DNA from 4 places in the Bacillus vallismortis genome. Region 2 is predicted to be linked to each of the others. Evidence: riboswitches for the same ligand, from Rfam matches in the RefSeq annotation. Region 2 holds a riboswitch; each other region holds the start of a gene.
What was found. Region 2 has a riboswitch for S-adenosylmethionine ahead of metN (methionine ABC transporter ATP-binding protein MetN). Riboswitches for the same ligand answer to the same signal wherever they lie in the genome.

Region 1 (8,420 bases), 1.9 Mb from region 2:
TGTCAATCTTAATCATCTGAATTGAGTGAATAAATATGGTAAGGGTTTGCCTATAACCTGTTACGGTGAAAACGCCTTAATGACATTTGGAATTCTGCTTACATACATGATACATCATTGAGCCTTGTGGAATGTGATGAAAATGGAACAGCCAAAATAGTAGTAGAAGGAGACGGGAAGCATCGGAAACCGATTTCCGCTTTCTAATAGAAAAAACCATCTGCCAAAGACAGATGGTGTCGTTTTATACAAGCTGTGTCTGCTGAGCTCTTGCCTGTTTTGCGGCTTCGACCATGTTTTTCAATGCTGCAACCGTTTCTTCCTGCTGTCTTGTTTTCAAACCGCAGTCTGGATTGACCCAGAAGCGGTCAGTCGGGCAGACGGCAAGCGCATCAACGATAATGTTGTACATTTCTTCAGTTGACGGCACACGGGGGCTGTGAATGTCATAAACACCTAGGCCTAAGCCCTTCAGATACGGATGCTCTCTTAAGTAATCTAAAAATCCTCCGTGGCTTCTGCTGTGTTCGATTGTAATCACATCAGCATCAAGATCATTGATCGTATCGACGATGTCTTCGAAGTTGCTGTAGCACATATGCGTATGGATTTGCGTCTCGTTTTTGACGGATGAAGTGGTTAATCTGAATGCTTCCGCCGCCCAAGTCAAATACTCATCCCAATCTTCGGTTTTTAATGGCAGGCCTTCGCGCAACGCCGGTTCATCCACTTGAATAATTTGAATGCCTGCGTCTTCAAGCGCTTTTACTTCTTTGCGAAGGGCGAGCCCGATTTGGAAGGCGATTTCTTTTCTCGAAATATCGTTTCGAGGGAAAGACCAGTTTAAGATTGTAACAGGACCGGTCAGCATTCCTTTCACATGCTTGGATGTCAGGGACTGTGCATATACTGTGTCTTTTACTGTCATCGGTTCAATAAATTCAACATCTCCGTAAATGACTGGCGGACGGACACAGCGTGAGCCGTATGATTGAACCCAAGCGTATTTTGTGAAGGCGAACCCGGCCAGCTTTTCACCGAAGTATTCGACCATGTCTGTCCGTTCAAATTCACCATGAGCAAGGACATCAAGTTCCAATTCTTCCTGAATATCAATCCATCGTTTTGTTTCTTCATTGATAAAGTTTTGATACTGTTCATCAGACCACTCATTTTTCCGCCACTTTTGGCGCGCGCTCCGCACTTCAGCGGACTGTGGGAAGCTTCCGATTGTAGTCGTCGGCAAAAGCGGAAGGCCAAGAGATTCATTTTGCACGGCTAAACGTTCTTCAAACGGAATTGGGCGCTTAAAGTCTTTATCGGTTAGTTGCTCAAGCTCTTTCTTTTGTTCAGAATGTGCGCCTGTTGCAAACTGTTTGAGCGCCTGGATATCAGTTTTCGCCTGCTGAATCTGTTCGCTGATCGCCGCTTTTCCTGATACCAAGCCTTCTTTCAAAGCTGTCAGCTCGGCTAGCTTTTCTTTTGCATAGGATAAGCCGTTCAGCAGATCCTTCTCCAGATGCTCATCAGGGTGCTTCGCTACCGGAACGTGCAGCAGGCTGCTGGAAGGCTGAATCCACAGTTCATCAACCTTTGCAGTGCTCAGAATATCAAGAACGGCATCAAGGCGTTCCTCGAGATCCGCTTTCCAAATGTTGCGTCCGTCGATAACGCCGGCTGCCAGCACCTTGTCTGCTGGAAACCCGTGTGTTTTCAGCTGTTCCAGGTTTCTGCCTTTATCGTGAACGAAATCAAGGCCAATTCCTTGTACCGGGTAAGAGATCAGCTCTTCATAGGCATCAACAGAATCAAAATACGTCTGCAAAAGCACATTCAAGGAGGAAAGCTCACCTGTGATGCTTTCAAATAATTCTTTTGCGCCGCTGACATCCTCGCTAGAGGCGGTGACGAGCGCCGGCTCATCGATTTGAACCCATTTTACGCCTTCTTCTTCAAGCTCTTTCAAAAGCTGTACATATAACGGGACTAGGCGTTTTTGGATCGCTTTTGCTTCAGACGGTTCATATCCCTTAGCAAGCGTAACGAACGTATAAGGGCCGACAATCACAGGTTTGGTCTCCACACCGTATTCCTGTTTGATCCGGCGATAGTCTTCAAGCTGTTTGTTTCTTGTCAGGCGGAATTCGATGCTCTCGTCATATTCCGGAACGATGTAATGGTAATTTGTATTAAACCATTTTGTCATTTCACTGGATACAGCGTCTTTTATTCCGCGGGCGATCGCAAAGTATGTATCGGCAGCGTCAGTCAAATGTCTGAATCGTTTCGGAATCCAGTTGAAGCTGACGGCTGTGTCGAGTACATGGTCATACTGTGTGAAATCAGAAACAGGCACAACATCAATCTGCTGGTCAATTTGTGTTTTAACTGCGGATAAAAAAAGGTCGTCGATTTGTTTTAAAAATGTATCTTTATCCGTGCTGCCTTTCCAATACGCTTCAAGTGCTTTTTTCCATTCTCTGTTCAGTCCGATTCTCGGAAATCCTAAATTCGATGTTTTGATGGTTGTCATTGTTTCTCCTCCTTTTTATGTAAAACACTCTCGTTAACCCGCGGATACAGGCTGCTAAGAGGTTTTTTCACGACTAAAAAGCCTCTTTCCCATGAGAGAAAGAGGCTTTTCTGCGTAAAACACTGCCTCTCTCATCTCTCAGAACAATCTGATGGAATTAGCACCGTGCCTTATGAGACATCAGTCTCGGCGCGAAAAGCAGTGCGCCCCATTTCACAATGGAATTACGGTCGGTTGCTGTTGGGGTCAAAAGGCCAATCCCTCGCCCAACTCTCGATAAGAGAAAATGTTATTAATTTTTTGAAAAGTTAAATCATTTGTTGGTAATCTTAACAGTAATCCAAATTTGTTGTCAACATAGAATTTGAAATTATATTTACTATATTTGGATTATGTTATATAAGAAAAATAATTTTATAGGGTCATCAAATGTGATTGCTCTGCTTTTTCTGCCAGCTCATCAGGAGCGGTTAAATATAGGAAGCCATTACCTGCCAGCGTTTTTGCAATATCAAGAGGGAGTGTTCTGCGGATCAGCTGTGCATAAACCTCAGTTTCAGAAAGCTTTCTTTGAAAAGATTCTTCTTCATAGCTTTTGATTAAAGCAAGCGCTCCGCTGACATGAGGGGCAGCCATTGAGGTGCCGGTGAGTTTTCCGTACTTCTTGTTAGGAAGGGTCGATAAGATCTGTTCTCCCGGAGCCACAAGATCGATCTCTTTATTTGCATTAGAAAATTCTGATAATTCACGCGCTATGGAAACAGATCCAACCGCGATGACTTCATTATAAGCTGCAGGGTAGGAAAGCTCTTCTGTTCGTTCATTTCCGTCACCTTCATTACCCGCTGCGCAAACGACAAGCACTCCGTTTTTGACGGCGTTTATCACCGCTTCTTTTAATTCTGGCACATCGCTCGGTCCGCCAAGGGACATCGAGATGATATCAACTTTCTGTTCCACCGCGTAGTTAATGCCGTTAATAATCCATTCGTATTGGCCGCTTCCGTTTGCGCCGCCCAGAACCTTTACAATCAATAGGCTTGCCTCAGGCGCGACTCCGGCAATGCCGCCGTTTGAATCGTTAGCTGCAATCGTTCCGGCGACGTGTGTGCCGTGTCCGTTGTAGTCGGAAATCACATCTTCCTTGCCGCCGTCATCATCCGTGAAGTTTTTTCCGCCGATGATTTGGCTCTTTAAATCTGGATGGCTTGTGTCGCATCCCGTGTCCAATACTGCAATTTTTACATCTTTGCCTTTTACCCCTTTTGCCCACATTTCTGGCGCCTTAATCACTTTAATGCCCTCAGGAAGCTCGTTTACATCCATGATCTGCTCATTCGTCACATACGGGATCAAGCGGATTTCACCATTCATAAAAAAGCCCTCCTTTTTTATGCTTGCAAGTGGATTCAAGGGTGTTGCCTCATATTATATGAAAAAAGCAACCGCTCGGACAGAGCCATTTGAAGCATTTTGAAAAAATAGGATACACCCCAAAGAATGATTAAATTTCAAAATATTGGATGGCTCAGCATGTATGACTAGGATTCAGCTGTCAGTCAAGTTATAATAGTGTTGGGGAAAGGAGCGGTGTGATGAAACTGAATGAAAAATTATATGCATTTTTTTCAGAGCATGTGGAACAAATGGCAGAGGAATGGATTGAAACAATGGAGGAAAGTGATCCGAATTCGCTTTACGCCTTACATAATGCATCTGTAACGGAAGAATTGAAAGAGCAGGACAGAGAGTTTTACAGGCATCTGAATAACATGTATGTTTTACCGGAAAAACAATTTCTCGAAGAATTTCAAGAGTGGGTCATTGAACTGACGAACGATCAAAAGCATCTCGACACTCCGGTTCAGTATGTGATTCGGGAGTTTATGAGAAACCGGAGATTATATACGAAGTATCTTGAGAAGTTCGCAAAAGAAAATGAGTCGGCGCTTGAACCGGAGGAGAAACAAAAATGGGCCGATTTGATTGTAAGAGTTTTTGATTTTACCATTTATACATTCGTTGATCACGCTGAAGCGAATGCCAAACAGCAGTTAAACGCCCAGAGAGAGATGATTTTGGAATTAAGCTCGCCTGTCATTACCCTGAGCAAATCAACAGCTCTGCTGCCGCTTGTCGGAGACATTGATACTGAGCGGGCAAAGTTCATTCTGGAAAACACGCTTCATGCTTGTGCAAAAAGGCGCGTGGAGCATCTATTAATTGATCTATCAGGTGTGGTTGTGGTTGATACGATGGTGGCGCACCAAATCTTTAAATTGATCGAGGCGCTCACTTTAATCGGTGTCAGGTCAACCCTGTCAGGAATCAGGCCGGAAATCGCGCAAACCGCTGTACAGCTGGGGATTGATTTTTCGAATATTACAATTAAAACCAATCTTGCCCAGGCTTTAAACTATCATCAATAAGAAAAAATCCGCTATCATCGCCGATAGCGGATTTTTTATGAGGCAAAACATAAGGATACGAGAAAAGATCCTGCGAATAGCAAGAGAATGAGGCACAAGAACAGCCAGTCGAGGCGGTTAACGGTAAGGGTCCTGTAATATGTCCGGTTTCTGCTTCCTGTAAACCCTTTCGATTCCATTGCGAGCGCTGTCCGCTCCGCTTTTCTGATGGCGCTTGCCAAAAGCGGGATGGTATACCGCTTTAAGGCGCTGATTTTCTCAATAAACCCGCTCTCTGCCGCTCCTCCTCTGATTTTATGGGCCTGCTGGATCAGCTGGATTTCATCCTTTAACAGAGGAAGAAAACGAAAGCCTGCAATAACGCCATATGCGAGCTTTGGTGAGAGCTTGCACTGCTGGACAAGGCTCAGCATAAATAAAATCGGATCGGTCGTAAAAACAAACATCATTGATAAGGCGGAAAAGCACAAAACCCGAAAACCGAGAGAGATGCCGACAGAGACATTATCACTGTTGATCGAGATAGGGCCGGCCTGAAACAAGAAATTATCCGGAGTTGTCGGAACCTTTCCAAAAACAGCGGCTGTCCATACGCACCCGAATGCCAAAATCAAAAACGGAATCGTAAACAAAAACCATTTTTTCAATGGGATGTTGGCCGCCACTAGGACACCCGCTACGATGATGACATAAAAACACGCAGGGGTGTAAGGGTTGTAAATGAACGATAGCATGACGACACAGCAAAAAACCGCCGCCGCTTTTACTGCCGGATTAATATGATGTAACGGCTGCTTCATCACGCACCTCCTTCTGGCAGGCCATCCATTCATATAAAAGGGGAAGGGTAAGCTTTGCTTTTTGGACAAGCCCCTTTTCCTGAGAAAATAGCTGCGCTGGAGATCCGTCAAAAGCCAAATTCGTATCGTGCAGGACAAGGACGCTGTCGGCATACGAAGAGACAAGCTCCATATCATGTGTAATCATAAGAACAGCGGTTCCTTCTTCCTTAATACGCTGAATCATGTCCATACATTCAGCCGCCGTGCGGGCGTCCTGGCCAAAGGTTGGTTCGTCTAATAATAAAACCTTTACGTTATGCATGAGCATGGTGGCGACGCTCAGGCGCCGTTTTTGCCCTTGGCTGATGGCAAACGGATGATGATCAGCCAAATGCGCAAGACCAAAACGATGCAGCAGATGCTGCGCTTTTTTCTCAGTTTCAGCATTTACTTTCCGGCCGAACAGCAGCTCGTCATATACTGTGCCTGTGACGAACTGATGCTCCGGGTTTTGAAAAACAAATCCCATTCGTTTTCGCAGTTCAGTTTCTTTATACGATTGCAGCGGCTTTCCATATAGAAGAATCTTTCCGCTTTTCGGCTTCATCAGACGGGCGAGGACGGATAAGAGCGTTGATTTCCCGGTGCCGTTCGGGCCGACAAGCGCCGTCAAAGTGCCTTCACGCAATGAAAAACCGATGTCTTCGAAAATCGTCTGCTGCCCTCTTGCGAACGAAAGGCTGCTGACTTCCAGCACACTCTCCCCGAAATGAACTTTTTTCTTTTCGGCATGGCAGGGAGGAAAGGGCTCTTTGAACAGTCGCTCTTTTGATAGAGTGAAAGGGATGCTGCGCTTTTTCAGCAGGTCACACACTTTTGGAATTGCGATACCTAGTTTCTTTAAGGTTTCCGCTTCGTGCTGAAATACATCTACCGTTCGGCCATCCAGCGCTTTTTTGCCTTCTTTGTCCAGTACAATGGTTCTCTCAATCCAAGGTATCCATTCATCAAGCTGGTGCTCAATGATAAGGAGGCTGAAGCCTTTTTCCCGCTGAAGATCTTTCATCATATGAACGAACTCCCGCGCTGAATAAGGGTCTAATAGAGAAGTCGGCTCATCTAATATAATCAGCTCAGGCTCCATGGCCAGTATACAGGCAAGAGCAACTTTCTGTTTTTGTCCTCCTGACAAAGTGGATATCGTTTTTTCTTTTACATGTGGAATGTGTAATGTGTTTAAAACGGCATCGATCTTCTCTGTCATCTCTTCTTTTGGAATCTGCAGATTCTCCAGCCCGAAAGCAATTTCGTCCTCTACCGTCAGCATGCAAAACTGCTGATCCGGGTCCTGAAAGACGACCCCGGCATGCTGAGCAACAGATTCGGTATCTGTGACCGGTTTTTGAAATAAAAACACATGTCCGGACTGTATGCCGTCGCAAGCCTCCGGATAAAGACCGTTTAAACAAAGGGCGAGCGAGCTTTTTCCGCATCCGCTCGGTCCTAACAATAAAGCGCATTCTCCTTTTTGAAGCGCAAACGAGATGTTTTGAAATACCGGTTTCTCGTCTTCTTCATAAGAGAAGCTGAGCTGGTCAACCGTCAGAAGCTTATCAAAGGCTTGCATGTTCTGATATCCGTTTCCGTTTCTTTTTCAGTTCCTTTCCGAGCGCCACTCCGTTTAACACACCCGTATAAGCGAGAGAATCGCTGACAGCTTTTCCGAGAAGTCCCGCAAGAAGCGCGCCGGAAGCAAGACGGATCATGAGCAAAATGAAAAGATAGCCTGGTGAATAGGCGATATAGCCAGAAACAAAAAGATTATAGATAAAGCTGGCTACTGAAGAACCCATTCCCGCCAGCATAAGGACTGGAAGAGAGTATGCTTTCCAGCGTGTCGCGAAAAATACAGCTTCAGCCCCGAGACCTTGAACGATGCCGATGACGATGACCATCGGGCCGGACGGATTTCCCAGCAGGCATTCAACGAGAGCGGCGATCACTTCAGAAATAAGCGCCGCACCCGGTTTTCGAATCATGTACGCGGCAATGATAGAAACGATAAACCAAATGCCATAAATCGGTTCATAGGCGATTGGCCCGAACATACCTGCGAGTACGTTTCCAAAATGCGTAAATAATAAATAAACAATGGCAAAAACGATACTGATAACGGACATGATGACAATTTCTTTTACTTTCCAGCTTTTCATTTTATCCCTGCTTTCGGTTTTTTCTTGATGGACTGTTAGCTGAGAGATTCACAGTCATGGTTACGTGCTTTGTTTGCTGCTCAGCCATGCGGAAAACGGCTTCCAATGTCCTGAATACGTCATGCGCATCCCCATCAAGCTCACTCGCGTAATGGACACCCTGTACGAATGTGCCTTCTGCTTTCGCAATGTCGACAGCTTCCATGATTAAGCCCATATAATCCGGCTCATTCATCGGATAAAGGGCAAATTGGCATGGCGCTTCCGCTTTCAGGCTCCGGATAGCCTCTTCATTGACACGCTTCTCGTCTGCGGAAAGATATGTATCTCCTTGGGTATCGCCCGGGCATCCGATGGAAAACGTCCCGTTCATGACGATGTGTTTTGCGCTGTTCGCCGCATAAAGATAAATCGCTTTGGCAACGTCGAATACATGATCAATTGAACCGCGCAGAACTGTGCT
Region 2 (8,420 bases):
GATGATTTGGGAGCGATTTGCGTCAAAGAAACAATGAAACGGGCAGGCGGTTACGAGGGCAATATTGACGACTTGATTATCGGCTGTGCGACACCTGAAGCGGAACAAGGATTAAATATGGCGAGAAATATCGGCGCGCTCGCGGGGCTGCCGTACACGGTTCCGGCGATTACAGTCAATCGCTACTGCTCATCTGGCCTTCAGTCTATCGCATATGCGGCAGAAAAGATCATGCTCGGCGCTTATGATACAGCGATCGCGGGCGGCGCAGAATCGATGTCGCAGGTTCCGATGATGGGGCATGTGACCCGTCCGAACCTCGCATTGGCAGAAAAGGCGCCGGAGTATTACATGAGCATGGGACACACAGCCGAGCAGGTCGCGAAAAAATACGGCGTCTCCCGCGAGGATCAGGATGCGTTTGCCGTTCGCAGCCACCAAAATGCGGCGAAAGCCCTTGCAGAAGGGAAATTTAAAGATGAAACTGTTCCCGTCGAAGTGACGGTGACAGAAATCGGAGAAAACCATAAACCGCGGGAAAAACAGTTTGTGTTTTCTCAGGATGAAGGCGTTCGCCCGCAGACGACGACAGACATCTTAGCGACATTGCGCCCGGCTTTTTCCGTTGATGGAACGGTTACTGCGGGCAATTCCTCGCAGACGAGTGACGGAGCGGCGGCAGTTATGCTGATGGACCGGGAAAAAGCTGATGCGCTGGGCTTGGCCCCGCTTGTGAAATTCCGCTCCTTTGCAGTAGGAGGCGTGCCGCCGGAAGTGATGGGCATCGGGCCGGTGGAAGCTATCCCACGTGCTTTAAAGCTTGCCGGGCTTCAGCTGCAGGACATCGGCTTGTTTGAACTGAACGAAGCTTTTGCTTCACAGGCTATTCAAGTGATCAGGGTACTCGGAATTGATGAAGAAAAATTGAATGTCAACGGGGGCGCAATCGCGCTTGGGCACCCGCTTGGCTGTACAGGCACAAAGCTTACACTCTCACTTATTCATGAAATGAAACGGAGAAACGAGCAATTCGGTGTCGTCACAATGTGTATCGGCGGCGGGATGGGAGCGGCCGGTGTATTTGAATTATGCTAAAGGGGGAAAAACAAATGGCGAAAAAAACGGCTGAAGTACAAAAAGGCGGCGGTTTCTTAATCGAGGATGTCTCATACGAGCAAATGTATACACCAGAGGATTTCACTGACGAACATAAAATGATCGCGAAAACAACAGAGGACTATATTGAGCAAGATGTTCTCCCTCATATAGATGATATCGAAAACCACAAATTTGAACATTCAGTCCGGCTGTTAAAGAAAGCGGGCGAACTTGGGCTGCTTGGGGCTGATGTGCCTGAGGAATACGGAGGGCTCGGCCTTGATAAAATCAGCTCCGCGCTCATCACTGAAAAATTTTCGCGTGCGGGAAGCTTTTCGCTTTCTTATGGCGCGCATGTCGGTATCGGGTCCTTGCCAATCGTGTTTTTTGGAACAGAAGAACAAAAGAAAACATATCTGCCCGGGCTCGCTTCAGGCGAAAAGATCGCGGCATATGCACTGACTGAGCCGGGCTCTGGGTCTGATGCGCTAGGGGCAAAAACAACTGCCGTGCTGAATGAAGCGGGAACGCATTACGTGTTAACCGGAGAAAAACAGTGGATTACCAACTCAGCCTTTGCTGATGTGTTTGTTGTGTACGCTAAGGTAGACGGTGACAAGTTTTCAGCCTTTATTGTAGAAAAAGATTACCCGGGTGTATCTACAGGTCCGGAAGAAAAGAAAATGGGAATCAAAGGATCATCGACAAGAACCCTCATTTTAGATCAAGCTGAAGTGCCAAAAGAAAACCTGCTTGGCGAAATCGGCAAAGGGCATGTGATCGCTTTTAATATTTTAAATATCGGCCGTTATAAGCTGGCGGTCGGCACAATCGGCGCGTCTAAGCGGGTGATCGAGCTGTCCGCGGCATACGCAAATCAGCGCCGCCAATTCAAAACGCCGATTGCGGGCTTTTCGCTGACACAGGAAAAAATCGCGACAATGGCATCAAGGCTGTACGCGATGGAAAGCTCTGTGTACAGAACCGTCGGACTGTTTGAAGACAATATGAGCCAGTTTACGGCCGAAGACCTCAAGGACGGCCGGCAAATCGCCAAGTCAATTGCTGAATACGCCATTGAATGCTCTCTAAATAAGGTATTCGGCTCCGAAACGCTTGATTATATCGTTGATGAAGGCGTGCAGATTCATGGAGGCTACGGTTTTATGCAGGAGTACGAAGTGGAAAGGGCTTATAGGGATTCAAGGATCAATCGAATTTTTGAAGGCACAAACGAAATCAACCGGTTAATCGTGCCAAGCACCTTCCTGAAAAAAGCGCTTAAAGGTGAATTGCCTCTATTTGAAAAAGCACAGTCGCTTCAAGAAGAACTCATGATGCTTATGCCTGAAGAGCCTGGCAGCGGCGTTTTAGAGCAGGAGAAATATATAGTGAAGCAAGCCAAAAAAATCGCGCTGTTCGCCGCCGGTCTCGCCGCGCAGAAGTACGGAAAAGCCATCGACCGCGAACAAGAAATTCTTGTCAACGTGGCGGATATCGTCAGCAATGTGTACGCAATGGAATCAGCCGTGCTGAGAACGGAAAAGGCCATTGCCGCGCAAGGCGGAGAAAAAGCGGCGCAAAAAGTGCTGTATACTGAAATTTTCGTTCAGGAGGCCTTTAACGAAATTGAAGCGCACGCGAAGGAATCCCTCATCGCAATGGAAGAAGGAGATTCACTCCGCATGATGCTTTCCGCTCTGCGCAAGCTGACGCGCGTCACACCTAAAAACGTGATTCAGAAAAAACGCGAAGCGGCAGCGGGCGTTTTCGAAGCTGAAAAATATATTGTTTGATTGGCGAAGAGCTCCGCGTGCGCGGAGCTCTTTTTAAGAAGCACTGTTTTAGGTTTTTAAAACAAACTGTGTTAAAATAACCACGATTATTTTATCGAGGGGGAAGAAGAGATGTCGTTAACTTTTTACTGGTACCCTAAGTGCGGAACGTGCCGCAAAGCAAAGAAATGGCTTGAAGATCATGGAAAAGAAATAAACGAAATACATATTGCAGAGCAGCCTCCAAGCAAAGAAGAACTAAAAGCGCTTTATGAAAAAAGCGGGCTGGAGCTCAAGAAATTTTTCAACACGAGCGGCATGAAATACCGTGAGCTGAATCTCAAGGAAAAGCTGTATCACATGTCAGAGGACGAACAGCTTGAACTGCTTGCTTCAGACGGAATGCTGATCAAACGCCCGCTTACAACAGACGGCGAAAAAGTGACAGTCGGTTTTAAAGAAGACCAATTTGAAGAAAACTGGGCTTAAGGTCAATTTTTTTTGAAAAGTATGGTATCTTCTTATTATAGTGCTGTAAAAAATGGAGGGATTCAATTGAGCATACCTAAAGATTTGCGTTACTCAGGAGAACACGAGTGGGTAAAAGTTGAAGGAGAAAAAGCCAGAATCGGGATTACACATTTTGCCCAGTCCGAGCTAGGTGATATCGTGTTTGTCGAACTTCCTGAAGTGGGTGCTGAAATCAAAGCGGACGAGCCATTCGGCAGCGTTGAATCCGTTAAAACGGTATCTGAGCTTTATGCGCCGATTAACGGAACTGTTGTGGAAATAAACGAAGATCTTGATGACAGTCCGGAATTCGTCAATGAATCTCCGTACGAAAAAGCATGGATGATCGTCGTTGAGCCGTCTGACGCTTCTGAAATTGAAAAACTGATGACAGCAGAACAATACGAAGAGATGACACAGGAAGACTAAAACAGGATAGCTGTAAAGGCAATTGGACACGCTAACGTTATGGGAGGTGTCCAATATGGCTTTCAGCAAACAAAAGCTCGATGTCACCAATGATGTGACAGGCCGCTTTCAAAATGGCCGGCTCTCGTTATATCATGAAAATGAGAGGATCGGACAAATGACAAGCATGAATGAATATGAGCTTAAATCCGGTTATTCCTTTGAAAATGAGAAGTTTTATAAGACAGCTGACGTGGTCTCAGGAAATGACGCAAAATATGTGGACTGTGACTACGAAAATGGCTGGTGTTAATGATGGCGGTGAATTTCACTGCCTTCTTTTACAATCTGAACGTTTCAAATTTGACGCGGCAGGTGAAGAAAATGGATGAGCTGGAAAAGGTTTTGATTGTCGAAGGGAAATCAGATAAAGAGAAAATCGAAAGCGTCTTGAATGAACCGGTGCGCATTATCTGCACAAACGGAACAATCAGCCAGCTGAAGCTTGAAGAATTGGCTGACGAGCTTTACGATAAAGACGTCTATATATTGGTTGATGCTGATGAATCAGGCGAGAAATTGAGAAAACAGCTGAAAAGAGAGTTTAACGAAGCCTGCCATCTGCATATCGACAGAGCCTATAAAGAAGTCGAGGCTGCGCCCAGGCACCATGTCGCCTCTGTATTGCTGCGCGCGAATTTGAATGTCCATACTATTTTTCTTGAAAGAAAGCCCCGAGGTGTATAGCATGAAAGAACTCCAGGAACATGAACTTGAGCACATTTCTGATGATGTGTATCTTCTATATTTATATACTCCATTTTGCGGCACTTGCCAGCTTGCAAGCAAAATGCTGACAGTCGTGAAAGAAATGCTGCCTGATGTCGCCTTCTATCAAAACAATGTCAATTATTCTCCGACTTTCGCAAAAGCGTATCAAATTGAGAGCGTTCCTTGTTTTCTGCTGTTTAAAGGCGGAAAAGTGGTCGAAAGAGGATATGCGTTTCATTCCGTTTCTTATTTATATGAGCTGATCAAACAAAAATCATCTTCCGCATCCCATTTATGACATATTTCTCAGCACATTCCAATGAAATTGTCGTTCGTTTTATAAAGGGGTTCATATGCTAAAGAGAGAAATGTCTATGTATGACCAACAAATAGGAGGTTGTACATATGGAGAAAGCGGAAGTTTTAGAAGATGAGTATCAGCATCTGTTTTTAAGACCCCTTTTGAGCGCTTCAACATTGCTCATTACCTTCCAAGGAGAAACAGAAGCCTTAACCGTCTCAATAAACGAACAGGGAGAAATGAAAGAAATTTCTCAGCGCCAAACGTCCAACCTGACCTTTTACGGAAACCAATCCGAAATCATTCATTTATTGCACGGAGATATTTCCCTTCAGCATCTGATTCAGAGCGGAAGCCTGAAAGTTAAGGGGTCCTTCAGAGCCCTGTTAAAGCTAGAAGCGATTCTCTGGCTGACGAATGGTTTTTTTCAGAGGATTGCAAAGAATTAAAAAATAGCAAATTATTATAATAGTAAAAGTTGACATCATTTATTTTATTGACATGCAAACATCCCCCATGCTATTCTACATTAAGAATTTCCGGACGAAAAAGACTATATATTTCTCTTATCAAGAGAGGTGGAGGGAAGTGCCCTATGAAGCCCGGCAACCATCAACGCTGTTGAAATGGTGCCAATTCACACGAAGCGTTCAGCTTTGAAAGATGAGAGAAAGGCGTTTTATATAAGCCTTTCTGCTCACATGTGCAGAAAGGTTTTTCTTTTGCAGAAAATCCCGGAAGATTTCTTAGAATAGTGTTAAGGCAGGTGATTGCTTTGATCAATCTTCAAGATGTTTCAAAAGTCTATAAGTCGAAACATGGAGATGTCAATGCTGTCCAAAATGTCTCGCTTTCCATCAAAAAAGGTGAGATTTTTGGAATTATAGGATATAGCGGAGCTGGAAAAAGTTCCTTAATCCGTCTGCTGAACGGCCTTGAGAAACCAACCTCAGGAACCGTGGAAGTAGCGGGAACCAAGATTAATGAAGTAAACGGACGCGGGTTAAGAAAAGCACGCCATAACATCAGCATGATTTTCCAGCATTTCAATTTGCTGTGGTCGCGGACGGTCAGAGATAATATCATGTTTCCTCTGGAAATTGCCGGGGTGAAAAAGAACGAGCGTATCAAGCGCGCCAATGAACTGATTAAACTGGTAGGTTTAGAAGGAAAAGAAAAATCTTATCCTTCTCAGCTGAGCGGCGGACAAAAGCAGCGTGTCGGAATCGCCAGAGCGCTCGCAAACAATCCGAAGGTTCTCCTATGTGATGAAGCGACATCAGCATTAGATCCGCAAACGACTGATTCAATTTTGGATCTATTGTCCGATATTAATGATAGACTCGGTTTGACAATTGTGCTGATCACGCATGAAATGCATGTGATCCGCAAAATCTGCAACAGAGTCGCTGTCATGGAAAACGGAAAGGTTGTGGAAGAAGGCGAAGTTCTTGATGTCTTCAAAAACCCGAAAGAAGACATGACAAAACGGTTTGTTCAGCAGGTGACAGAGCCGGAAGAAACGAAGGAAACGCTTCAGCACCTTCTTGATGAAACAGCATCAGGAAAAACGGTTCAGCTCACATTTGTCGGTGATTCGGCTGAACAGCCTCTGATTACAGAGATGATCAGAAACTTTAATGTCAGCGTCAATATTTTGCAAGGGAAAATTTCGCAAACGAAGGATGGAGCTTACGGTTCACTGTTCATCCACATTGACGGTGACGAGGAAGAAGTGCAAAACGTGATCCGGTTCATTAATGACAAACAGGTAAAAGCAGAGGTGATCACGAATGTTTGAAACATATTTTCCGAATGTTGATTTAACTGAATTGTGGAACGCGACATATGAAACCCTTTATATGACGCTGATCTCTCTGCTGTTTGCTTTTGTTATCGGGGTGATTCTCGGCTTGCTGCTCTTTCTGACAAGCAAAGGGAGCCTCTGGCAGAATAAAACGGTCAACTCTGTGATTGCGGCTGTTGTCAACATATTCAGATCGATTCCGTTCCTCATTCTAATTATTTTATTGCTTGGTTTTACGAAGTTTTTAGTCGGCACGATCTTAGGGCCAAACGCCGCATTGCCGGCGCTGGTGATCGGCTCGGCACCGTTTTACGCGCGCCTCGCTGAAATCGCGCTGCGCGAGGTAGACAAAGGTGTTATCGAAGCTGCCAAATCAATGGGAGCCAAGACGTCTACGATTATTTTCAAAGTGCTGCTTCCTGAATCTATGCCGGCTCTCATTTCTGGCATCACGGTGACGGCGATCGCTTTGATCGGCTCAACGGCAATCGCCGGGGCCATCGGTTCAGGCGGCCTTGGAAACCTTGCGTACGTAGAAGGCTATCAGTCGAACAATGCTGATGTTACCTTCATTGCTACTGTGTTTATTTTAATCATCGTATTTATTATTCAAATCATCGGTGATGTCATAACAAATATTATAGATAAACGATAAGGGAGGATTTACAATGAAAAAGCTATTTTTAGGTGCACTATTGCTTGTATTTGCAGGAGTTTTGGCTGCCTGCGGTTCGAATAAAGGCGCAGAGTCTGGCAAGAAAGAAATTGTCGTTGCTGCGACAAAAACACCGCATGCGGAAATTTTAAAAGAAGCTGAACCACTGTTGAAAGAAAAAGGCTATACGCTGGAAGTGAAAGTGCTTAGTGATTACAAGATGTACAACAAAGCTTTATCTGATAAAGAAGTGGATGCGAACTACTTCCAGCACATTCCTTACCTTGAGCAAGAAATGAAAGAAAACACAGATTACAAACTTGTGAATGCCGGCGCTGTTCACTTAGAGCCATTCGGTATTTACTCTAAAACATACAAATCGCTGAAAGACCTTCCAAAGGGTGCGACAATTATTCTGACAAACAACGTGGCTGAACAAGGCCGTATGCTTGCAATGCTTGAAAATGCGGGGCTAATCACACTTGATTCTAACGTGGAAACAGTTGACGCAACTTTGAAAGACATTAAGAAAAACCCGAAAAACCTTGAATTCAAAAAAGTAGCGCCTGAAGTAACGGCAAAAGCATATGAAAACAAAGAAGGAGACGCAGTCTTCATCAATGTAAACTATGCGATCCAAAATAAATTAAACCCTAAAAAAGACGCGATTGAAGTGGAAGCAACGAAAAACAACCCATACGCTAACATCGTCGCAGTAAGAAAAGGCGAAGAAGATTCTGACAAGATTAAAGCGCTGATGGAAGTTCTTCACTCTAAAGAGATCAAAGACTTCATCGAGAAAAAATACGACGGAGCTGTGCTTCCTGTCTCTGAATAAGACTGAAACCCCGGATGAGAAATCCGGGGTTTTTTTCGGGTATTTTCCTAAAAGCTGTTCATAATAAAAAGGAATGTTAAACAGATGGAGGGATTTTCTTTGAATCAAGACAGAGGAAGCATGCAGGACGCGCTAAAAGAATATAAATTAGGTTTAGGCACATTTGAACAAAAGATGCCGCTGATGGGAAGAAAGTTTAATGAGTTTACCGAACAATGCTTTGCCGGGAATTCACTGACTGAGAGAGAAAAACAGCT
Region 3 (8,420 bases), 1.9 Mb from region 2:
CGTTTAACCCTACTCTTTTTAACATTTCTGTACACATCTCTACCTCTTCTTCGCTTAATACGCTTATCATTTCATCAATTTCAGCAGCGTGATTAGGAAAAATATCATTCAAAAGACTGATACCTTTATCAGTGATTTGTGCAAATGTCACTCGCCTGTCTGTAGGAGACGCTTTCCGAATGAGGAGATCTTTTTGCTCCAGCTTATCTACAACGTATGTGATGCTTCCGCTAGCCAAGAGAATTTTATCCCCTATCTGCTGCAGCGGCTGATCGCCTTTATGGTACAACAGCTCAAGCACAGCAAATTCAGTCGGATTCAGTCCATGCTTATGAATATGCTTATTCATATGATCGTTAATAGACCGATACGCGCGCGACAGCACGATAAATAACTTCAGTGATTTTTCTGTCATGTCTCAATCATCCTTTTAGAAACCGTTACAGAGAAACATTAATAAACAAAGACGAAAATGTCAATAAAAATCTTTCCAATATTTCTCTTCTTTTTTATCATATAAGCGGTTCAACATCTTTTTCTTATTTTTTTGGTTATTTTTTCTTATTAAAGAAGAAGAAACAATGATATAATACCTCTAATCAGGTGTAAGTTGGAGCGATGCAAATTGAAAATACTAAAAGGCGCCTGCGGGAGAGTCAAACTTTATATCATACTGGTCGTGATTCCGGCACTCGTCATCAGCTTTTTTGTATATGAAAAAGAAAAAGATACAATAGCTATAGAACATAAGCAGGAAGCAAGTGTGATGCTGAACCTTCACCGCAACAAAATCAATTATTTAATCGGTGAAACAATGGCGAGAATGACCTCTTTGTCCATCGCCATTGACAGACCGGTTGATATAAACAAAATGCAGTCGATTTTGGAAGAAACCTTTGATTCAGAGCCGAGATTTTCCGGTCTCTATCTTCTGAACACTAAAGGAGACGTCACTGCAAGCACATCAGAATTAAAAACGAAAGTAAACCTGGCCGACAGATCTTTTTTTGCAAAAGCAAAGGAAACAAAAAAGACAGTCATTTCAGATAGTTATTCAAGCAGAATTACTGGCCAGCCGATTTTTACCATTTGTGTCCCTGTTCTGGACTCAAAAAAAAATGTGACAGATTATCTTGTCGCAGCGATTCAAATTGATTATTTAAAAAACCTCATTAACTTGCTGAGCCCTGATGTTTATATTGAAGTGGTGAACCAAGACGAGAAAATGATTTTCACGAGCGGACAAGCCTCTCATGCCAAAGATCAGAAACCAGTCAGCGGATACCTGGATGAAATCAGCTGGAATATGAAAGTCTATCCGAACCCTGTCACAATAGAAGAACTGACGAAAAGCCTTTTGCTTCCGCTTTCATGTATTATTGTTCTGCTGAATATCCTTTTTATTCTAGTGCTGTATTACTTGCTGAAACGCAAGACCCAGCTGGAGCGCTCCGAAAATGAGGCGCAAAAATTAGAGCTGATCGGGACGCTTGCTGCCAGCACGGCTCATGAAATCCGCAATCCGCTCACTGGCATAAGCGGCTTTATTCAGCTGCTGCAAAAGAAATATAAAGGTGAAGAAGATCAGCTGTACTTCTCCATTATTGAACAGGAGATAAAACGGATTAATCAAATTGTGAGCGAGTTTCTCGTTCTCGGAAAACCGACAGCAGAAAAATGGGAGCTGAACTCACTTCAGGATATTATCGGAGAAATTATGCCGATTATTTATTCTGAGGGCAATCTATACAATGTTGAAGTCGAATTACAGTATTTAACCGAAAAGCCTTTACTCGTAAAATGTACAAAAGATCATATTAAACAAGTGATTTTAAATGTAGCAAAAAATGGCCTTGAATCCATGCCTGAAGGAGGAAAACTGACGATCTCCTTGGAAGCTTCGGATCAAAAAGCCATTATCAAAGTTGTGGATAACGGTGAAGGGATTTCTCAGGAAATGCTGGATCACATCTTCCTTCCCTTTGTTACTTCTAAAGAAAAAGGAACCGGCCTCGGCCTTGTCGTATGTAAACGGATCGTGCTGATGTACGGAGGAACCATTCATATCGAAAGCGAAGTGCGAAGAGGTACAGAGGTAACGATCAATCTCCCCGTATCCGCTTCATAGCCCCCCTGACGATGTCAGGAGGGCTTTTCATCTTCGTGACCGGGCATTGCCATTTGACTTGCTCGCTGTTCTGCCTGAGAAGAGTATTGTAATGACGCGCAACAGCATTTTGAGAAGCAAAAAAAACATAAAAAACACCAAAAATCCCTTTAGGCCCTCAGTAGCATCTAAAAACTCCATATTCCCTCTCCCCGTCACTTTCTGCTGAATTTCTATCGCAAATACGACAACAATGATGACTGTAACGGTATAGATAAAGGACAGGGCTGTCATGCTCCATTTTGAAAGCCATATAAATACAGCGTGAGTGACACCGAAAAAGATAATGCCAAAAATGCCAATCACCCAGAAATGCATTTCTTTGTCGGTTAAATGAATCCCAAACATTTCGCATAATGAAATAAAAGCATCATGAAATTGATTGACCATTTCAGTAATGATAACCGCCAGTTCTTTCATCAGTTCCCTCTTTCATATGAATTTTCCCAGAAAAAAAGAGCGCTTCTGGAAAGCTCTCTCTTTATATATGCATCTGATAGCGCCGCTATTTATTTGCATCATAAGCAGGCATGACATCCCTGCGAGGCCACAAGCCTAATTTCTTTACAAGGCCTTGAATGCCTTGAGAATGTTCGCTTTCTTGCATTAGCTGGTGATATTCATTCATTAAACAATCCAGCTCCTGACTGTGTTTGATCGTGTCATGGCCTGTAAATCCCTGTTTTCTAGCGGCATCTATCATTAACTTTCTTTTTTCATCAATAGACACCAACAATTTTTCATGTTCTGAAGAACCGCCCATTCACTTCACCCCTCGCCGCTAAGAAATAGGAAACAAGTTTGATTGGGTTATTGTGCATTATTACAGATTATACTTTATTTGTAAACATATTTTCATTAAATAAGTTATTTTTTCAGGTATAATAGATTTATTGATAGGATTAGAAGAACAATACCCAGATGAAGAATATCTTAAACACGCCGCTAGGCAGGAGGTATGCCACATGAAGAAAAAGAAAGCATTGATGCTCGGAGCGGCAGGCGGAAAAGCGATATTAAAAAGAAAAAACCGGAAAAAATGTATCGAGCACATCACTGTTTTTTTCCAAATGCTTCGTGATTGGAGAAAAGGCGACTACCCCCGTTCACAGGTTAGAACGCTTTTGCTCCTCACTGCCGCCATCTTGTATATCGCCATGCCGCTCGATATCATGCCAGACGTTATCCTTGGTCTTGGAATCATAGACGATGCAGCTGTATTAGGTTTGCTTTGGACGCTGATTAAAAAAGAAATATCTCAATATGAAAAATGGCGTTTGCAATAGATATAAGAAGCCCCGTTCAATGAACGGGGCTTTTGCTGCTTATTGATTCACGCTGTCTTTTTCATAAATCGGAACCCAACCTTCAGTTGTGACAAAGATTCTCACCGCGACAACTTTCCGATCCTCCTGAAGTGTGAAATAATGGCGGATATTTTCAGGCACGGAGATTAAATCTCCAGGGTTTAAACGGACATCAAAAAACGTGCCATCTTTGCCTTGAATGACAAAAATGCCGTGTCCGCTTACAATAAAACGAACCTCATCGTCTGTGTGATGATGCTCTCTTTTAAAGTTCTCAAGCAGTTCATCAAGTTTCGGATTGGCATCTGACAATGAAATAACATCCTGTGCTTTGTAACCGCGGCGGTTAGAAATATCTTTAATTTCCGTTTCGAATGTATTGAGGATTTGTTGTTTTTCTTCTTCTGTCAGATCGTATTTCTCTGAGAGATGTTCCGGAAGCTTCGCGATATCCCATTGCTCATAAATCACCTCTTGACTATCCAAAAAGCTTGCTACTTCCTCTTGATTTTCAATCGTTGTATTTGTCTTATCATGAATACGAATTGTTGCCATTTCAGTTCCTCCTTTTAGTTAACCAGCTGGTGCTGGAGTGTTTTCAATTTCAAATGGTAGCTGAACAAAAATTCATACGCTTCAAGCACTCTTTTTGCTTCAAATGCTGTTTTTCCCCAAGCGGTAATACCGTGATTTCGGATCAGAACGGCTCCCGAATCTTCTGAAATCTCTTCCGCAAACAGTGCCGCAAGTGTCGGAATATGGGCTGGATTTTCAATGATCGGGATAGCCACTTCTGCATTCTCTTCCCACAGGCCGAGCGCTTTTATGATTTCCTGGCCTCTGAATGTGATTTTCTTTTGGTCTCGGTATAGCTCTGAGATCACATTATTGTTTACTGTATGGACATGCAGGCAGCATCCGGCATTGGTTTTATTGTACAAATGTGTGTGCAACAGCGTTTCCGCTGACGGTTTTAGAGAATGCCCGCTTTCGGCAGGCTCTCCGTTTTGATCCACCAGCAGAAAATCTTCATCCGTCTCTTTGCGTTTATCTTTACCGCTTGCGGTTACGAGAAAGGTTAAAGGCTCATCAGAAACTTTAATAGACAGGTTGCCGCTAGTCGCCGGAAACCAGTCTCTTTCGGCCAATTCCCGTTTTACTTCAGCGAGCTCTCGCCAGCGTTCTTGTTTTGCAGCCATTCCTGTACCTCCGTTACATTCTCGATTTCTTTTCTAATTTCATAAAAATCTTGATACGGGAGATGGTTTAGGTTCCGCTCCCTGCATTCGTTTAATAAATAATCCCTTGCAAAGCAAAGGTCGGACAGCTTTGCAGCCTCCACATCTGTAACCGAATCGCCGATCATGATGATATATTGGTTCGGTTCAGCGAGTTCATGTATCACTGACGGCTTGCAGCACCCGCATTGATTGCTGCAAGTTCCTTTGCAAGAATGAGGCCAGTCAATATGAATATAGTCATTGTCAAATGACGCATGGTTGCAATAAATACGCTCTTTCTCCACAATGCCTTCAAGCAAAGGATACACAAAAAAGTCCATTCCTCCGCTTACGACATAAAACGGAATCTCATGCTCCTTGACAAACGCTACAAATTCGCGAAAGCCTTCCCTGATTTTTGCATCTTCCAATACAAATCTCGTAATCTCTTCTTTTAAACGGCTTGGCAGAAGGCCGAACATCCGCCCGACACCTTCCTTGATCGACAGCGTTTTGGAAAGGACGCCGTCTTTTAATGCGTTCCACTCCGGCGGAGCGAATGTTTTCATGATGTTTATAATGTTGTCATTCATCGTGATGGTGCCGTCAAAATCACAAATAATGAATGGCTTTCGAGTCGTCATAAGGCTTCAACCTTTCCCCATTTATCAAGCGCCAGCTTCAGATCTTTGCATTGTTCGGCTTTTTCATCAATCGGCTGAGCTTCTAAGACAGCATCAATTATGGCTCTGAACGCTTTGCCACCGCCCTGGGCGCCGTTCGGATGTCCGTGTACGCCTCCCCCGGCGTTTATAATATGATCTATGCCGAAATCCCGCATTAAAAGCGGAACCATACCGGGATGAATGCCTGCTGACGGAACGGCAAATGTTTGGTTAAAGGCATCCTCTCTCACACATTCTTCGTGAATCGCCAGCGCATCTTCTTTTGGAAGCGCAACTGAACCGTACGGAGATGGGAAGAGACTGAAGTCGGCTCCGCAATACCGGTTCAATTTTCCGAGCAAAAGAGCGTGAGAAAATCCGTAGAACGGAGAAGACGTAAACGCCCCGCTGACAGCTGGATGAGCCATAATCGGGATTGCGATTTCGGGATCTTCCGCCAGACTTTGCATGACGTCCAAGCCGTAAGCGAAGACATTAAACAATAGCGCATCCGCCCCCAATTCAGCAGCGCGTCTCGCTTTGTCGTTCAGATCAGCCGTACGCCCGGTCAAATTGACCGCATACAGCGTTTTATGCCCGGTTTGCTCATACGTTTCTTTCAATACTTGCTTTCCTTCTGTAATTCTTGTTTCAAAAGGCGCCAGGCCTGTCTCAAAGAAAATTTCATCGTCCTTAATCAGGTCAACTCCGCCAAGCGCCTGCTGTCTGAGCTGTTCTTTAATATCACTCAGGTCTCTTCCGATAACCCCTTTGAAAATGCTCATTAACAGCGGTCTCTCAAACTCTCCCAGCAGCTTTCGAATGCCGTATACACCAAACTTCGGTCCCGGCAGCGTGCGCTTAAACGCGTCAGAGAAGTGAAGATCGAGTAATTTGATTTTTCCGTCCAGCGACAGCTTCCCAAACACTGTTGTCAGCAAAGCCGGGATATCCTGAGAGAAATTGATGTCAGGATAGGCAATTGTGATCACCGCTTGTTTTCCTGACGCAGGAGTCCCCTCTCTTTCCTCGACCTTTATCACCCGTCCCTTGTGCTTTTGCATTTGCTCCTGTTTTACAAGGGGCAGATCAGTCCAGGAGCCTACTGTCAATCCTGTTGCGATTTGTTCCGCTTTTTTCTCTGTATCGGCTCCCGGTTCGGTCAGGAGATATGTTGCTAATAACTCACCCATGCCAGAGCTCCTTTCATTTCATCCATATAAAAAAACCTCTTCAAACAGCAATCGCGTCTAAAGAGGTTTCGTTTCTCGTCCGAATCTTATCTCTCAGCCGCCAGCTGCAAGAATTAGCACCGTGCTTTATAAGTCGGTTGCCGGGCTTCATCGGGCTCGTCCCTCTGCCTGCTCTTGATAAGAAAATATAGATTTTATAAATTATTTTGAATTATCCCATCGTTATCAAGTCTTGTCAATGCTTTTTTGGGTAAACAGGTTCAGCTTCCCAATTCGATAAGCGGCCTCTTTGAGTCTTTCTTCACTTGTCAGCAGCCCGACTCTGACATAGCCCTCGCCATATTCACCGAAACCATTTCCAGCCGCAACGGCCACATTCGCTTTTTCCAGCAAAAGGTCTGAGAACTGCTCGGAAGTATAGCCTTCAGGCACGGGCAGCCATGCAAAAAAAGAACCTGCCGGAGCAGCCACTTCCCAGCCGATCTCCCGGCATGACGCAATCCAAGCGTTTCTCCTGCTTTCATATCGGGCATTTTGCTCCGCCACGCACGTTTGATCACCTAGCAGTGCCGCCGCTGCAGCCTCCTGAGTCGCTCTGAAAAGACTGACAAACATATGGTCTTGATACAGATTGATCGCTTCAATGACCGAAGCGTTTCCGACGGCAAAGCCGATCCGCCACCCCGCCATATTATACGTTTTTGACAGCGTATAAATTTCAATGCCGATATCCTTCGCACCTTCAGTCTGCAAGAAGCTTAACGGCTTACAGCCGTCAAATCCTACAGCGCCGTAAGCAAAATCATGAACAACACAAATCCCGTTTTCTTTTGCAAAACTCACGGTTTCTTCAAAAAAACCGGAGGTAGCAACAGCTCCAGTCGGATTATTCGGATAATTCAAGTACATCAATTTCGCCTGTTCTCTCACTTCAGCGGGGAATTTGCTGTAATCAGGCAGAAACGCCCTGTCCTTTACGAGCGGCATCATTTCCATCTTCGCTTTCGCGAGTGCCACACCTGACCAGTAATCAGGATAGCCCGGATCCGGAACTAAAATCGTATCTCCGGGATTCAGCAAACATTGCGGGAGCTCAACCAGACCGGCTTTTCCGCCGAATAATACAGCGACTTCCGTCTCCGGGTCAAGGTCAATGCCGTATTCTCTTTTATAAAATGCCGCCGCTGCTGATTTCAGGCTGTATGAGCCGCGAAAAGACGAGTATTTATGATTGTCAGGATCAGCAACGGCTCGTTTCATTTCCTCGACGATATGTTCCGGAGTCGGCTGATCCGGATTTCCCTGTCCGAGATTGATGACGTCATGTCCTTCTGCAAGCTTTCGGTTCACTTTTTGCACCAAAGAAGCGAAGAATTGCTTAGGCAGCTCCTTTAATACATGAGACTGTTCAAATTTCATCTATTCTCACCTTCTAAAAAAATCTTGAAATGATAGTCCATCATCATATATGGTTAAATGAAAAAAGTAAAGAAAAATGTGGAGTGATCAAAAGATGAAATGGACCATATCTTGCCTGCAATTTGATATTTCATACGGAAAGCCTTCAGAAAATATCAAAAAGGCTGAATTCTTTATCGAAAAAGAAAGCAAACACGCGGATGTTCTTGTTCTTCCTGAACTATGGACGACCGGCTATGATCTGGCCAACCTTGATGAGATCGCCGATAAAGACGGGCGTTCTGCTCAGAGCTGGCTGAAGAAAACAGCAAAAAAACATGGCGTCCATATTGTCGCCGGATCGGTTGCTGTCAGAAAGGATTCCGATGTTTATAATACAATGTACATTGCGGATAAGGAAGGACAAATCATTAAAGAGTACAGGAAGGCCCATCTTTTTCAGCTGATGG
Region 4 (7,046 bases), 680 kb from region 2:
CGATATTATTCATGTCGTCGGTACGGTGAAAGACAAATATGATGGTGAAAACGCATTGGGTGGTTCTGTTTCAGCGCCGAGAATCATTGCCGATTCCATTGAAAAAAGCGACTATGCAACAGCTTTCGCCCCAGCTCAAAAAACAATTAACGTGGATAAAACACAGAACCAGCACGGATTTGCACTTACGCTTCAAAAAGTTGAACTTGCGGAAAAAGAAACTCGTCTTTATGTTAAGATAGAAAACAAATCACAAGATGAAATCAATTTTTATGACTTCAATGCCAAAATCATCGCTGATAATAAACAGCTTGAGCGTAAAGACGACCTATCAAGTTATCCTAAAATTCAAAGTGAAATCTTACCAGGAGTTAACACTGAAGGGGTTATTGTTTTCCCTAAAATCGAAAGCAAAACAGCAAAAATTATATTAGAAGGATCTTCCGAAAATTACGATATAACAATCAATCCATTTACATTTGAAGTAAACTTAGATCAATAGAAAGAAGGACTGGGGGAAACCCCCAGTCCTTTTGTTTATGATTTTACACTCTTATACCCATTCACATTAGAAGACTGCCATCTCCAGGAATCGGCGCACATTTCCTCAAGGCCGCGTTTTGCTTCCCAGCCCAGTTCCCGCTTGGCTTTTGCGGGATCTGCGAAGCAGGTCGCAATGTCTCCAGGGCGGCGGTCCGCAAAACGGTACGGAACCTCTTTTCCTGACACTTTTTCAAAGGCTTTGACCATTTCTAGCACGCTGTAGCCTGTGCCTGTTCCGAGGTTGTACGCTTCGGCTCCTGTGGTGTTCAATACTTTTTCCAGCGCTTTGACATGGCCTTCTGCGAGGTCAACGACATGAATATAATCGCGTACGCCTGTCCCGTCTTTTGTCGGATAGTCATTTCCGAATACGCTTAATTGCTCCAGCTTGCCTACCGCTACCTGCGCCACATATGGCATGAGGTTATTTGGAATGCCGTTCGGGTCTTCACCGATCCGTCCGCTTGGATGCGCGCCGAACGGATTAAAGTAACGAAGCAGCGCAACGCTCCACTCATTGTCGGCTTTATATAGATCACGCAAAATTTGTTCCAGCATAAGCTTTGTCTGTCCATAAGGATTAGTCGCGCCTAACGGAAAGTCCTCCGTAATCGGCGATGTTTCCGGAATGCCGTAGACTGTCGCGGACGAACTGAACACGATTTTTTTAACACCGTATTTCTCCATGACCTCACATAACATAAACGTTCCTGTGAGATTATTATGATAATATTTGAGCGGAATCGCAACAGACTCACCGACTGCTTTTAACCCCGCAAAGTGAATCACAGCTTCAATCTCGTTTTCCGCAAAGACTGTTTCTACCGCTTCCCGGTCCAATAGATCGGCTTCATAGAACGTTACATCTTTTCCTGTAATCTCCTTGACGCGGTTCAGCGCCTCAGCCGAACTATTCGACAGATTATCTAGAACGACAATCTCATAGCCGCTATTTAATAATTCAACACATGTGTGACTTCCGATGTACCCCGCGCCGCCTGTAACAAGTATTGCCATGATGTATAACCTCCTAAAGAGAATGTATTGTTTCCTATTATAAAGTTTTCAGAAGCTTTCCACATCCATTTTCAAGAAGTTTAATCGTTTATTAATCATTTGTTCATATTCTTCTTACACCCTTGCCAGTATTTCAATAGAGGTCTCAGCGAGAATGTGCCCCTTCATTTCCTGATAGAGATGATTCATATAAAAGCCCTGCTGAAGATTCAGCTCTGTGTCTAAAGCATAGACCGTCAGCGTGTAAGCATGATCCTTGTCAGGCGGTGTCGGCCCGCAATACTGATGAATCACCTTTGGATTGCAGCTTCCCGCAAGCGGTGAAGCAAAGCTGTTTTGCCCTTGTATCATCAAGTCCTGTCTTTCCTCGCTCGCATGCTCAGGAAGCTCTGCGATGCGCGCCGGAATGTTTGCCGCTGTCCAGTGAATCCAGCTGAATCCGCATACGGGAATGGCGTCATGATCAATGAAAGTAAGCGCGAGCGTCTTTGCGCCGGGCGGGACGTCCTCAAAACGAATCGGAAAGGATACAAATGGATTCCCTTCTCTTTTATATTTTTCATCAGTGTATTTTGAAAACTTGTCATGTAAATACGGATTTGCTTCTACGTATATGTTCATATATGAATCCCTCTCTCTATTTTCTCATTCTATAGGTATACTAAACGAATGGATGTATAATCAGTGAAAAGCAAATGCGTATGTTCACTTAACAATTTGTTATTGATTACTTGCAGTGAAGGAGATAAGTTATGGATTTAAAATGGCTGCAAACCTTTATCGTCGCAGCGGAATCAGAGAACTTCAGAGAAACGGCTGAGCGTCTTTACCTCACCCAGCCGGCTGTTTCTCAACATATACGAAAATTAGAAAATGAACTGGACATGCGGCTGTTTTTGCATCCCGGGAGACGCGTCGTCCTGACTGACGAAGGCAGGCTGTTTCTGCCTTATGCCAAAGAAATGATCCATGTATACCAAGCGGGAAAGCAAAAAGTCAGCCAATGGAAGCAAGGATACAGCCGTTCACTTACACTGGCCGTCCATCCCTACATTGCGTCCTATATCTTGCCTCGTTTTCTCCCGGCTTATATCCAAAAACACCCGCATGTTGAACTTTCAACTCATGTGGCTGGATCTGATGAGATCAAAAAAGCGGTGGAACAAAATGAAGCTGATATTGGTTTGTCGCGGAAAGATCCGAACGCAAACACGCTCTATTATCAGCACATATGCGAAGGCACGCTGTGTTTGGCGGCTCCTTTCCAGGAAAACACGACTGCTGATGCTGCTTCTATCTTCAGCCATTTTCGGCTTCTCACGCATGATCACCCTGCATATGAGGATGCTTTTTTATACAACATCCGTTCACATTACCCTCACCTTCAAACGATGGCTGCCGGGCAGATTGATGCGGCTGTCCATATGATAAAAGCGGGAATGGGGGCATCATTCCTCCTCACCTACATCATCAAGCAGGAAGAGGCAGAAAAAAAGCTGATGGCTGTAAGCACGCCCCCGCAACTTAAATTGCCGGCGTCCCAGACGTTTATTATGTGGAAAAGAAACAACGAGGACATTCAGCACTTTCACGCTATGTTACATGACTTTATGCAGCGCGAACAAGTATAGCATCTGAAAAATCAATCTGCCGGTTGACGTTTTCTTTTCCGATATTCGCTATGCTTCATGCAGAAAGGATTTGATGACATGGCGATGAGCCCCTATATTCCAAGACCGACACAGGCAGTCGTGTTTGCCATTCGTAACGGTATTGTGCAATAGAAATGTCTCGCCCCGCCATGATAAGATAAGACAAAGGAGATGATTGGAAATGAAAGAAGAAATCATGAAACGGTTTACTACATACGTAAAAGTCGATACACAGTCTGATGAATCGGTCGACACCTGCCCTTCCACACCCGGCCAATTGACGTTAGGAAATATGCTTGTTGATGAATTGAAATCAATCGGCATGCAAGACGTAACCATTGATGATAACGGCTATGTCATGGCGACTCTTCCCTCCAATACAAATAAAGACGTTCCGACAATCGGCTTTCTCGCCCATGTTGACACCGCCACAGACTTTACCGGCAAAAATGTCAATCCGCAAATCGTTGAAAGCTATGATGGAAAAGACATCGTTCTGAACGAAAAGCTGCAGGTCATCCTGTCACCTAATCAATACCCAGAGCTAACTGGCTATAAGGGCCACACACTCATCACCACAGACGGCACAACCCTGCTCGGCGCGGACAATAAAGCCGGGATTGCCGAAATCATGACAGCCATGGATTACCTCATCAAACACCCTGAAATCAAACACGGCACCATCAGAGTCGCCTTTACGCCGGATGAAGAAATCGGAAGAGGGCCGCACAAATTTGATGTGAAACGATTCAATGCGTCCTTCGCCTATACAGTTGACGGCGGCCCGCTTGGCGAGCTTGAATACGAAAGCTTCAATGCCGCTGCCGCAAAAATCACAGTCAAAGGCAACAACGTACATCCCGGCACCGCAAAAGGAAAAATGATCAACTCCGTGAAAATCGCGATGAAGCTCAACAGCCTGCTGCCGGCAGACGAAGCGCCTGAGTATACAGACGGCTATGAAGGTTTCTACCACCTGCTCTCCATTCAAGGAGATGTAGAGGAAACAAAGCTGCACTACATTATCAGAGACTTTGACAAAGAGAACTTCCAAAGCAGAAAACAAACGATGAAGCGTGTCGTCGAGGAATTGCAAAACGAATACGGACAAGACCGGATTCAGCTTGATATGAACGATCAATACTACAACATGAGAGAGAAAATCGAACCTGTCATCGAAATCGTCAACATTGCAAAGCAAGCGATGGAAAACCTCGGCATCGAACCAAAAATTTCTCCAATCCGCGGCGGAACGGACGGTTCCCAGCTGTCCTATATGGGACTCCCGACGCCAAACATCTTTACCGGCGGAGAAAACTTCCACGGCAAATTCGAATACATTTCAGCCGATAACATGGTCAAAGCCGTCAACGTCATCATTGAGATTGCAAAGCTGTTTGAAGAACAGGCATAATGCCTAATGCCAAAGCCAGTCCAAAAAAGGACTGGTTTTTTACGTGAAAATGAAACATTTCTCATGCGTCCTCCGTAAAACAAGTATCAACGGTTGAGGAGGAGAAACAATGACAAAACATGCAATTGCTGCAAAAAGTCTATTAAAAAAATGGTTCATGACCCGTCCGCCTATCATCCAAAAGAAATCAAGCGCATTTCAAAAAATCAGAAAAATGTTCAAACGCTTCTTCTAATCAGTCATCCCATTCCCCAAAACCACTATCTGCGTTTCCTCGTACCACCCAAATGCTCCGTGATTTGGGTTTTTTGTGTTCAATGGCGCAAAATAGGGTATACATCAAACAAGCACGAAAAAAACATCCAAAAACAGGCAATTGGAATCACGTAAATTTAGGTTAAAAGTAATATAAAGGAATTTATTTTTCTGTCGATAGTAACGATAGAACCAATCATCAACAAGAGAAATCACCATGATATAAGACTATTTTCAGGCTATCAGGTTAGACTGTTTTAGAGGGGCAGCTATGTAACATTGGATTTATTTTGAATTTTTTGAATACTTTTTGACCATTTATCCGTACAATAGAGAATACCAAAACTTTTTTGGGAGGTATGTAACATGATCCTAGTTGTTATCATCGCATTATGCGGCTATCTTCTTTTTTCTTTCAGCAAAGACAATCGCCGCAAACCGCAAAAGACAAGCCCTCAGCCAGCAGCCGCACCTCATCAAAACAACCTAATCGACCTTGACGCCATCCGCCAAAAACGCCGGATGCATCTTTCCTAACACGATATTTCAACTGAAAAGGCTGCTGAATCACGCAGCTTTTTTCTTTTCCATTTTCACTATAAGAACAACCAGCAGTATTTCTATCGCCTACTATCCGCAATCACTTAGCAATGAGCCATTTATCTATGAGTCAACATGTAGAGGTATGATTCTCAGCTGAAGGATAGGATTCCTGTCATTTGCAGATTGCAAACGAGGTGGATGTGCTGAATTACACGCCCATTCGCTAACTGCTAATATCTTATGTAGCGACAAAGCCGAAAGTATTTTCTGAAAAAGTATTGACAATTGATCCAAAAGTAATAATATTAAGATAATTGAAATGCAAATATGACGTTTTACCTTATCAAGAGAGGTGGAGGGACTGGCCCTATGATACCCGGCAACCGCTGTTTCAAACAGAATGGTGCTAAATCCTTAAGAACATTGCGTTCTTGCAGATGAGGCGGAGATTTGATTATTCAAGCTCTTCCTTACTCAAAGGAAGAGCTTTTTTCATGCTTACCATATTTCTAGAAAAGAGGCGAATCGCATGGCTCAACAAACAAATGTTGCAGGACAAAAAACAGAAAAACAACGCAAAGCCCCTTTCCGCGCCGATCATGTCGGCAGTTTACTGCGCTCCGCTCCGGTGAAAGAAGCCCGGTTAAAAAAAGCGGCCGGCGAGATCACGGCGGAACAGCTTCGTGAGATCGAAAACAAGGAAATCAGCCGCATTGTGGAAAAACAAAAAGAAATCGGACTCGAGGTGGTAACAGACGGTGAATTCCGCCGTTCCTGGTGGCATTATGATTTTCTCGAAGGGCTTGACGGTGTGGAGCCGTTCATCCCGGCTGAAGGGATTCAATTCCATAATGTGAAAACAAAAGCACGCAGCATCAAAGTGACGGGAAAACTCGATTTTACGAACCACCCAGCGCTTGCCGATTATCAATTTTTACATAAGATTGCCGGTGATGCGACACCAAAGCTGACGATTCCGAGCCCGAATATGCTGTTTTTCGGTGAAAAGGCCGATAAAGGAATTTATGACGACCAAGAGGAATACTTTTATGATCTGGCCCAAGCGTACAAAAAAGCAATCATCGCTTTCTATGACGCTGGATGCCGCTACCTTCAGCTAGATGACACGTCATGGTCTCTCTTCTTTGAGGAAAAAGGCAGAGAGGTCGTTCGTGCCCTCGGCGGCGACCCTGAGACATTGCCTGCCTTGTTCGCCAAAACGATTAACGATGCAGTGGCTGACCGGCCTGATGATTTAACAATCACAATGCACATTTGCCGCGGCAACTTCAAGTCGACTTGGGCGGCATCAGGAGGCTATGACGCTGTAGCGGAAACGATTTTGGACGGCTTACACTTAGACGGCCTGTTCTTGGAATATGATGATGACCGCTCAGGAAATTTTGATCCGCTCCGTTTCGTGAAACGCAAGGATCTGCAAATTGTGCTCGGCTTGGTTACATCAAAATACGGCGAGTTGGAAAATCCCGAGGATGTGAAGCGGCGAATCAATGAAGCGGCGCGCTTTGTCAGCTTGGATCAGCTGTGCCTCAGCCCGCAGTGCGGTTTCGCCTCTACGGAAGAAGGCAATCTTTTGACAGAAGAGCAGCAATGGGCGAAGC

Region 1: linked by a shared signal. The riboswitch ahead of metE (5-methyltetrahydropteroyltriglutamate--homocysteine S-methyltransferase) and the one ahead of metN (methionine ABC transporter ATP-binding protein MetN) in region 2 are both predicted to bind S-adenosylmethionine.
Region 3: linked by a shared signal. The riboswitch ahead of mtnW (2,3-diketo-5-methylthiopentyl-1-phosphate enolase) and the one ahead of metN (methionine ABC transporter ATP-binding protein MetN) in region 2 are both predicted to bind S-adenosylmethionine.
Region 4: linked by a shared signal. The riboswitch ahead of BV11031_RS20075 (5-methyltetrahydropteroyltriglutamate--homocysteine S-methyltransferase) and the one ahead of metN (methionine ABC transporter ATP-binding protein MetN) in region 2 are both predicted to bind S-adenosylmethionine.

The regions. Positions count from the first base shown of each region.
Region 1 covers NZ_CP026362.1:2,107,659-2,116,078, reverse strand. Annotated here, with positions in the region: partial or broken gene BV11031_RS23370 (histidine phosphatase family protein) at 70-207, shown strand; gene metE (5-methyltetrahydropteroyltriglutamate--homocysteine S-methyltransferase) at 245-2,533, opposite strand; SAM riboswitch class I at 2,662-2,816, opposite strand; gene isp (serine protease Isp) at 2,948-3,907, opposite strand; gene rsbRB (RsbT co-antagonist RsbRB) at 4,129-4,962, shown strand; gene BV11031_RS11420 (HMP/thiamine ABC transporter permease ThiX) at 4,998-5,762, opposite strand; gene BV11031_RS11415 (ABC transporter ATP-binding protein) at 5,737-7,371, opposite strand; gene BV11031_RS11410 (ECF transporter S component) at 7,358-7,957, opposite strand; gene BV11031_RS11405 (HMP/thiamine ABC transporter substrate-binding protein ThiU) at 7,959-8,420, opposite strand, start outside.
Region 2 covers NZ_CP026362.1:183,775-192,194, forward strand. Annotated here, with positions in the region: gene BV11031_RS00935 (acetyl-CoA C-acetyltransferase) at 1-1,095, shown strand, start outside; gene fadE (acyl-CoA dehydrogenase FadE) at 1,110-2,894, shown strand; gene BV11031_RS00945 (arsenate reductase family protein) at 3,006-3,362, shown strand; gene gcvH (glycine cleavage system protein GcvH) at 3,429-3,812, shown strand; gene BV11031_RS00955 (YusG family protein) at 3,868-4,104, shown strand; gene BV11031_RS00960 (toprim domain-containing protein) at 4,176-4,538, shown strand; gene BV11031_RS00965 (thioredoxin family protein) at 4,540-4,860, shown strand; gene BV11031_RS00970 (SCP2 sterol-binding domain-containing protein) at 4,968-5,312, shown strand; SAM riboswitch class I at 5,427-5,533, shown strand; gene metN (methionine ABC transporter ATP-binding protein MetN) at 5,639-6,664, shown strand; gene metP (methionine ABC transporter permease MetP) at 6,657-7,325, shown strand; gene metQ (methionine ABC transporter substrate-binding lipoprotein MetQ) at 7,339-8,163, shown strand; gene BV11031_RS00990 (carboxymuconolactone decarboxylase family protein) at 8,248-8,420, shown strand, end outside.
Region 3 covers NZ_CP026362.1:2,065,012-2,073,431, forward strand. Annotated here, with positions in the region: gene mhqR (MarR family transcriptional regulator MhqR) at 1-415, opposite strand, end outside; gene kinD (sporulation kinase KinD) at 611-2,128, shown strand; gene BV11031_RS11190 (hypothetical protein) at 2,156-2,587, opposite strand; gene spo0E (aspartyl-phosphate phosphatase Spo0E) at 2,673-2,930, opposite strand; gene BV11031_RS11200 (YkvA family protein) at 3,133-3,453, shown strand; gene mtnD (acireductone dioxygenase) at 3,493-4,029, opposite strand; gene BV11031_RS11210 (methylthioribulose 1-phosphate dehydratase) at 4,044-4,673, opposite strand; gene mtnX (2-hydroxy-3-keto-5-methylthiopentenyl-1-phosphate phosphatase) at 4,631-5,338, opposite strand; gene mtnW (2,3-diketo-5-methylthiopentyl-1-phosphate enolase) at 5,335-6,552, opposite strand; SAM riboswitch class I at 6,636-6,736, opposite strand; gene mtnE (methionine-glutamine aminotransferase) at 6,778-7,971, opposite strand; gene BV11031_RS11230 (carbon-nitrogen family hydrolase) at 8,066-8,420, shown strand, end outside.
Region 4 covers NZ_CP026362.1:3,791,367-3,798,412, reverse strand. Annotated here, with positions in the region: gene galE (UDP-glucose 4-epimerase GalE) at 538-1,560, opposite strand; gene BV11031_RS20090 (YbhB/YbcL family Raf kinase inhibitor-like protein) at 1,675-2,181, opposite strand; gene BV11031_RS20085 (LysR family transcriptional regulator) at 2,313-3,191, shown strand; gene pepT (peptidase T) at 3,394-4,626, shown strand; gene BV11031_RS23210 (hypothetical protein) at 4,736-4,861, shown strand; partial or broken gene BV11031_RS22720 (hypothetical protein) at 5,165-5,418, shown strand; SAM riboswitch class I at 5,762-5,868, shown strand; gene BV11031_RS20075 (5-methyltetrahydropteroyltriglutamate--homocysteine S-methyltransferase) at 5,954-7,046, shown strand, end outside.